DNA from 2 places in the Cupriavidus sp. 96C5-1 genome. Region 1 is predicted to be linked to the other one. Evidence: predicted binding sites of a transcription regulator. Region 1 holds the regulator's gene; the other holds the start of a gene.
The links. Region 1 encodes LexA, which represses DNA repair genes until DNA is damaged. Its sites were predicted from a motif close to ACTGTATNNNNATACAGT; they were not measured.

Region 1 (3,905 bases):
CTTCTGGGTGATTTGCACGGTCAGGCCGCTCAGCTTCTCGCCTTCGGCTTGTGCCGCGGCCAGCTTCTCGGCAGCTGCCTTTTCCAGTTCAGCGCGCTTGACTTCGAACTCGCTGATGGCGGTCTGGGTAGCGCGGCGGGCCTTCTTGTTCGGGATCAGGAAGTTACGGGCGTAGCCGTCCTTCACGCGAACGATGTCACCCAGGTTGCCCAGGTTGATGACTTTCTCAAGCAGGATAATTTGCATCGTGTTTTCTCCTTAGCGGACCTAGGGCCGATCAGTTCTTGTGCAGGTCGGTGTAAGGCATCAGCGCGAGGAAACGCGCGCGCTTGATAGCCGTATCGAGCTGACGCTGATAGTGCGCCTTGGTGCCGGTCAGGCGGGCCGGCGTGATCTTGCCGTTGTCGCCGATGAAATCCTTCAGGGTGTCCAGATCCTTGTAGTCGATCTGTTCCACGCCGGCCACGGTGAAGCGGCAGAAGCGCTTGCGCTTGAACAGCGGGTTTTGCTGTTGGAAGCGCTTCTTGTTCTTGTTGTCACGTTTGACGAATGCCATGATTCAATCCTTTTCGAATGCTTTACATCCAGTGATGTGAAAGACGAGAGCCTTGCTGTTGCGGTGCTTGCGGGCCAGGAATCCTTCGCAGTCGAGCATCGCGCCGAGCGGAGTACGCTCAAGCCGCTGGCCGATCTGACCGATTCCCATGGCGGCGATGGCGAACTCCACCTGCCTGGGCGTTTGCGCCTCGACCGTCTCGCCCGCGTACTGCAGGATGCAGTTGACGACGGGGACCCCGGCCGGGGTGTAACGCAAGGCATCGCGTTCCGCGAGCGTTGCGCAGAGCCTTAACTGGTTCAACGCACTCTCCCGCACCGATGCCCGCACTTGCCGCCGCGGCGATCAATGCCCACGGCAACCACAACAGTCCGCACTTAGGCGGCCTGGACTTCGCTGGTCTGTTGCGCGGCCTTGCGGGCTTCTTCGCGCTGCACTTCCTTCATCATCGGGGACGGTGCGGTTTCGGCCTTCTTGGTCTGAACGATGAGGTGGCGCAGCACCGCGTCGTTGAACTTGAACGCGTGTTCGAGTTCAGCCAGGGTTTCCTTGCCGCATTCGATGTTCAGGCAAACGTAGTGAGCCTTGGCCAGCTTCTGGATCATGTAGGCCATCTGACGGCGACCCCAGTCTTCCACGCGGTGGATCTGGCCGCTCTGGGACGTGACCAGCGTCTTGTAACGCTCGATCATGGCCGGAACTTGTTCGCTCTGGTCCGGATGGACGATAAATACGATTTCGTAATGACGCATTGACGCTCCTTTTGGATAAGCCGCCCGGGCGCCAAGTCCGGTGCAGCAAGGTTGGATAGCCTTAAAGTATAGCGTGCTTTTGACGAAGCTGGCAAGCGGCCCTAATTCCCGGCGAATACCGCCTGCAGCGCGGCCGGATCCCTTGCCAGCGCCGGTGTTGCGGCCAGCGCCAGCATCAGGAGCACACGGGCCTTGTAGGGATTGAGATCCCCCGCGGATACGAAGATGCCCGATGATGGGCGAGGAAGAGCAGGAATCGCCACGTGCCCCGCCCCGGTCCGCGAACTACGCACCACGGCCACCCCTGCCGCAGCCGCGTCGGCAAGCGCTTCAGTCAGCGACTGATGGATCGACCCGTTGCCGGCGGCCGCCACCACCAAGCCTGACACGCCAGCCCGCGCCAGAGCATCCACCACCACCCGTCCGGGCTCGGCGTAGCTGGTGACGATTTCAACCTGAGGCCACACAGACGGCAGCGGCAGCGCCTGGGCCGGCAATCCTTGCGGGATCCGTGCAAACCGCACCAGGTCATCCTGCACATACCCGACCGGCCCCGCCAGCGGCGACGCAAAGGCATTCACCGCTGCCGTATGCCCCTTCACTGCGTCGCGTCCGGCATGGATCTCCTGGTTGATCACCAGCAACACCCCCTTGCCCGCCGCATCCGCATGACCGGCCACCCGTACCGCATCCAGCAGGTTCAGGGGGCCATCGGCCGACAATGAAGTCGAGGGCCGCATGGCGGCTGTCAGCACCACGGGGACCGTACCCACGCACGCCAGGTGCAGCAGCATCGCGGTCTCCTCCAGCGTGTCGGTGCCATGCGTAATCACAATACCGGCCACATCGGGCTGCACGGACCAGAACGCAACGCGCTCGACCAGCCTGGACCACAGCGCGAACGACATATCCTTGCTATCAATCTGCGCCACCTGCTCGGCCTCGATCCGGGCCACGGCGGCCAACGCCGGCACGGCATCGAGCAACGCCGTAACCGGCACAGTGGCAGCCTGGTACTTCGCACTGCTGGCGGGATTCGACGAAGAACCGGCAATGGTACCGCCGGTAGCGAGCACGACGACGCGAGGCAGAAGAGACATGGATGGAAAGGCTCAAGAGCCTGAAGCGTTGATGGAGGGCGGCAAAAGCGACTTCGGATGTCGCGGATTGTAACTCCCCGCCATCCACGCACGCCGGCCACGACCCACAGGCCGCACGCCTGTCGATGAGCGAACTCCCAAAATTCCCCTTGCACTTCACTCGATACTGTATAAAATCACAGCATACTGTTTAAACATACAGTGCTTTCAATCATCGGCGACCATGGCGACCCTGACACCGCGACAGCAGCAGATTTTCGACCTGATTCGCAGCACCCTGCAGCACACCGGCTTTCCCCCCACACGCGCTGAAATCGCCGCCAAGTTCGGCTTTTCCTCGCCGAATGCTGCCGAGGAGCATTTGCGGGCCCTGGCCCGCAAAGGGGTGATCGAACTGACCCCCGGCGCCTCGCGCGGCATCCGGCTCAAGGTTTCGCGCAGCGACTCCGAAGCATCCGACCAGTTTTCACTGCCATTGGCCGGCGTCATGCAGCTGACTCTGCCTCTGGTCGGGCGAGTCGCGGCAGGCAGCCCGATCCTCGCTGCCGAGCACATCGACCGCCAATATCAGGTCGACGCCTCGGTGTTCGAAGTGCAACCCGACTACCTGCTCCGGGTACGGGGCCTCAGCATGCGCGACGCCGGCATCCTGGATGGCGACCTGCTGGCGGTCAAGCGGGCCAGCGAAGCCGCGAACGGCAAGATCGTCGTAGCGCGGCTGGGTGACGATGTCACCGTCAAGCGCCTGAACCGGCGCGGCGACTCGATCGAGCTGATTGCCGAGAATCCGGACTTCCCGAGCATCATCGTGCAACCGGGCCGCGAAGAGTTTTCCCTGGAAGGCATCGCCGTCGGCCTGATCCGCCCCAGCGCCTTCTAACCCGTGCGGCTGAGGCGGGCTAGCCCGTGTCACGCCGACACCCGATTGTGCCAACGCCGCCCGCTCCGCGGGCACCGCTAATTGTTGTTGCAAGCCACCAGGTGTAGCCATGCTGCCAGCCAACCGCCTCTCCGCCCGCCGCCCCGTCAAGCCCGTGCCGTTCCGCCAGTCCAAAGGCGTACGCATCTACCAGGGCGCGCAGCGGCGCACCATGGTCGGCAGCATGGCCGCCATCTGCCGCATGCTCGAACTGGAGGAATCGACGAAGCTCTCCATATAGGGACTCGCCGTGAAGTGTTTGCATCTGATCTGGGTAGCGTCTTGATTGATCTAGAGCCCTTTGGACTCGAGCAGGACCGCTCAAGGAAATTTTTTGTGCAGAGTACTAGCCATCTGCCATTTGGTATTGTATGATCTTGTTCTTCGCTGTTCAGCACTCAGTTGAACAGCCAGTACGGTGGCTGTAGCTCAGTTGGTAGAGTCCAGGATTGTGATTCCTGTCGTCGTGGGTTCGAGTCCCATCAGCCACCCCAAGAATTTGCTTTACGAAACAGCGCCTTAGCAAAGGCGCTGTTTTTGTTTGTGGCCCACAAAGTGGCGTCATGTTCCCACGGCGG
Region 2 (3,905 bases), on a different contig from region 1:
GGGGCCCGAGCGGGTGGTGCGGATCGATGAACTGCGGCAGCACCGCCACCATGAAGATAATGCCCTTGGGATTGGTGACATTGGTCAGCAAGCCCGTGGCAAACCGGCGGCGCGGGCTCAGCACGGCAACGCGCGGCGCCTCGGGGGCGCCCCGCGATGCATCGTCCTGCCCGCCCTCCTCCACCCGCGCGCGCCATTGCTGCACGCCCAGGTAGACCAGGTAGAGCGCGCCGACCGTCTTGACCACGGCGAAGGCATGCTCGGACGCCAGCAGCAGCGCGCCAAGGCCGCCACCGGCCACCAGCAGAATGATCACCAGCCCGGTCTGCAGGCCGAAAATCGTGGTGGTGGTCTTGCGCAGCCCGTAAGACAGGCCATGGCTCATCGACAACACGGCGCCCGAACCCGGCGACACGGCAATCACCCAACAGGCAGCGAAATAGGCCAGCCATACATCCCAACGCATTACGTTACTCCCTCGAAAAAACCGGTGGCGCGCAGCGGCCACGAAAAAAATCAGAACGGATGGAAGCCAGTCAGGAACTGGTCGATCTGCTCAGCCTGGCGCTGGTCGCGGGCGGCCTCGCCGGCTTCCAGCACGACCGCCTGGTACACGTGCACGCCCGAAGCCACCAGCCGCGCCGTGAGCCGCCGCGGCGACTGGTCCTGCGGCGATACCGCGGCCACCTGCAACTCCACGCCGGCGAGCGCCACGGCAGGCGTTGCGGCCGACATCACCGTCACCTTGCGGGTCTTGACCGCATCGGCGGAATGGGGTCCCAGGTTGCCCAGCAATCCCGCCTGCATCGACGCGAGCGCCGCCTCGCGCAGCGCCGCATCGTCGGCCGGCAAGGTCACCACGCCGACCGCGAACAGGGTCTCGTCGACCCGGGCCGCGTCCATCGTCATCGGCAGCCGGCGCCCGGCAATCGCCACCTCGCGCGCGGCGCCGGTCGGCTTGCCCGGATAGAGTGCAGCATAGGCGCCTTCATTGGACTGGATGGTGCGCCAGTCATAGCGCGGCGAACAGGCGGCCAGCGCCGCGACGGCGATGACGGTGGCAAGCGCGGACGCCGACAGGCGGGAGAACCAGGGGTGGGACATCACGGCAACGGATAGGGCAGGCGTGCGGCGGACCTAGCCTGGGATTGTGCGATCCCGCACCCAGGGCCCGCCGGCGCGGCGCCACGAATACGGACGGAAGCCGCTATTATCGGGGAACCCGCGTGCCAGCGCTCGTCCACTTCGCCATTCCATGCAATCCTCGTCGATTCCGCAATCATCGCGCCGCATCCGCGCCCGGCGCGCCCTGGCCTCGGCATACCTTGCCGGCGCGGCGGCGCTGGGTGCCGCCCTGGCCACGGCGAGCGCCAGCGCCATGGCCGCCGCCCCCCTGCCCGCGGTGACCGACCTTGCCGCGCAAGGCGCGGCGGCATCCAGCCGGGGCGAGCCGCTGGTGGTGCTGGTAACGCTGCCCGGCTGCGTGTACTGCGAAACCGTGCGGCGCAACTACCTGGGCCCGCAGGCCGCGGCCGGCGAGATCGTGGCGCGGGAGCTCGACATGACGGCGAACACGCCGTTGCGCAACGCAGACGGCAGCATGACCACGGCACGCGAATGGGCCCGCAGCCGCAATGTGGCGGCGGCGCCCACGGTACTTTTCCTCGACGCGCGCGGCCGCTCGCTGGCTACGCCGCTGCGCGGCATGCAGCCCGATTTCTACGGCGCCTACCTGGAACAGGCGCTCGACCAGGCCCGCGCGGCGCTGGCCGGCGCGCCGCGCTGAAGCGGCGGCAGCCCCGCCCGGCCGCCGCCGCAATGCTGCGGCTAATCGTCGCAGCGGAACGGCCCGCCCGAACGCCTTCGGCAGCGCTGCGGCAGCGGCAGTAGAATGGCAGTCTGTCTGACCTGTCGGCGAGCATCATGACGACCTCCGTTTCCCCCAAGCCCCCCACCGCCGCCGTCGCGGCAAGCCCGGCCCCACGCAAGCTCTGGCCTGTGTTCGCGGCCGTGCTGCTGGTTGCCGTGCTGGGCTGGTTCGGCTATCGCGCCATCGCGCCGGCCAATGCGGCGCCGCCCGCCACCTTCACGCTGCTGTCGGGCGAAAAGATCAGCACCGCCGATCTCAAGGGCAAGGTCTACCTGGTCAACTTCTGGGCCACCAGCTGCGTCACCTGCGTCAAGGAGATGCCGGAAATGGTCCGCACCTATGACAAGTTCAAGGGTAAGGGCCTGGAGTTCGTGGCGGTGGCAATGAGCTACGACCCGCCCATGTACGTGATGAACTATGCGCAGACGCGCCAGCTGCCGTTCAAGGTGGCGATGGATTCGGACGGTACCGCCGCCAAGGCATTCGGCGAAGTGCAGCTCACCCCCACCACCTTCGTGATCGACAAGGACGGGCACATCCTCAAGCGCTACGTTGGCGAACCCGAATGGGACGCGCTGCACAAGCTGCTCGATGGCGCACTCGCCAAGGCCGCCTGATACGCGCGGCCCCCACCTGCCCCGCCAGAAAGGTGCCTTCCATGGCACCTTTTTTGTTGCCATGACGATGCCGCGGCGGCCACGGCTTGCGCGCGCCGCCTGTATGGATATACAGTTACCGGCAGCTTTCTCCGCCCATGCCTGGCACTGCACCCGCGCAACCCGGCACCCCCAAAGGCCTTTGCCGTGTTACTCGATCCCGATCCCGCCGCCGCGCCTTGCGACGCACCCGCCATCAGGCGGCCCGATGCCGACGCCGTGAACGTCGCGGCGCAGGCGCCCGCCACGCCCGCCTACCTTGCCACGCTCAATCCGGAACAGCGCGCGGCCGTAACGCACGAGCCTGCGGCGCCGCTGCTGATCATTGCCGGTGCCGGCTCGGGCAAGACCAACACACTGGCGCACCGCGTCGCGCACCTGGTGCTGGGCGGCGCCGATCCGCGCCGCATCCTGCTGCTGACGTTCTCGCGCCGCGCGGCGTCGGAGATGGGGCGGCGGGTCGAACGCATCGTCGACCAGGCGCTCGGCATGCAGGCCTGCGGCGCGGGACGCGCGGCGCTGACCTGGTCGGGCACCTTCCACGCCATCGGCGCGCGCCTGTTGCGTGAATATGCGGAGACGCTCGGCCTGTCGCCCAGCTTCACCATCAGCGACCGCGGCGACGCCGCCGACCTGATGAATGTGGTGCGGCACGATCTCGGGCTGTCCGCGCAGGCCTCGCGGTTTCCGCGCAAGGAAACCTGCCTGTCGATCTATTCGCGCGTGGTCAACACGCAGGCCCCGCTCGAGGACGTGCTGAAGCAGTGGTTTCCGCGCTACGCCATGTGGACGGACGCGCTGCGCGGCCTGTTTGCCGGCTACGTGCAAGCCAAGCAAAAGCAGCAGGTGCTCGACTACGACGACCTGCTGCTCTACTGGGCCCAGGCGCTGGCCGAACCCGCGCTGGCGCAGGATATGGGCGCGCGTTTCGACCACGTGCTGGTGGACGAATACCAGGACACCAACGCGCTGCAGGCCGCCATCCTGCTCGCGCTCAAACCCGACGGGCGCGGCCTGACCGTGGTGGGCGACGATGCCCAGTCGATCTACGCCTTCCGCGGCGCCACGGTACGCAATATCCTCGATTTCCCCGCGCAGTTCGCGCCGCCGGCCGACATGGTCACGCTGTCGCAGAACTACCGCTCGACCCAGCCCATCCTGGCCGCCGCCAATGCGGTGATCGGCCTGGCGGCCGAGCGCTATACCAAGGACCTGTGGTCGGAGCGCGGCTCGGCCGAGAAACCGGACATCGTCGTGGTCAACGACGAAGCCGACCAGGCCCGCTATGTGGTCGAACAGATCCTGGCGCGGCGCGAAGCCGGGCTGGCGCTGCTGTCGCAGGCGGTGCTGTTCCGCGCCGCCGACCACAGCGCCCAGCT

Region 2: a site for LexA is predicted at 2,586-2,603, ahead of AC3FOF_RS20670 (ATP-dependent helicase). Genes of this name have one in related genera too.

What each region holds. Positions count from the first base shown of each region.
Region 1 is NZ_JBYOJU010000036.1:84,961-88,865, forward strand. Features, by position in the region: gene rplI (50S ribosomal protein L9) at 1-246, opposite strand, end outside; gene rpsR (30S ribosomal protein S18) at 278-556, opposite strand; gene priB (primosomal replication protein N) at 560-859, opposite strand; gene rpsF (30S ribosomal protein S6) at 934-1,308, opposite strand; gene AC3FOF_RS31395 (asparaginase) at 1,410-2,408, opposite strand; gene lexA (transcriptional repressor LexA) at 2,632-3,288, shown strand; gene AC3FOF_RS31405 (hypothetical protein) at 3,398-3,568, shown strand; tRNA gene AC3FOF_RS31410 (tRNA-His) at 3,746-3,821, shown strand.
Region 2 is NZ_JBYOJU010000019.1:34,985-38,889, reverse strand. Features, by position in the region: gene AC3FOF_RS20690 (LysE family transporter) at 1-466, opposite strand, end outside; gene AC3FOF_RS20685 (hypothetical protein) at 517-1,104, opposite strand; gene AC3FOF_RS20680 (thioredoxin fold domain-containing protein) at 1,379-1,786, shown strand; gene AC3FOF_RS20675 (TlpA disulfide reductase family protein) at 1,924-2,487, shown strand; gene AC3FOF_RS20670 (ATP-dependent helicase) at 2,722-3,905, shown strand, end outside.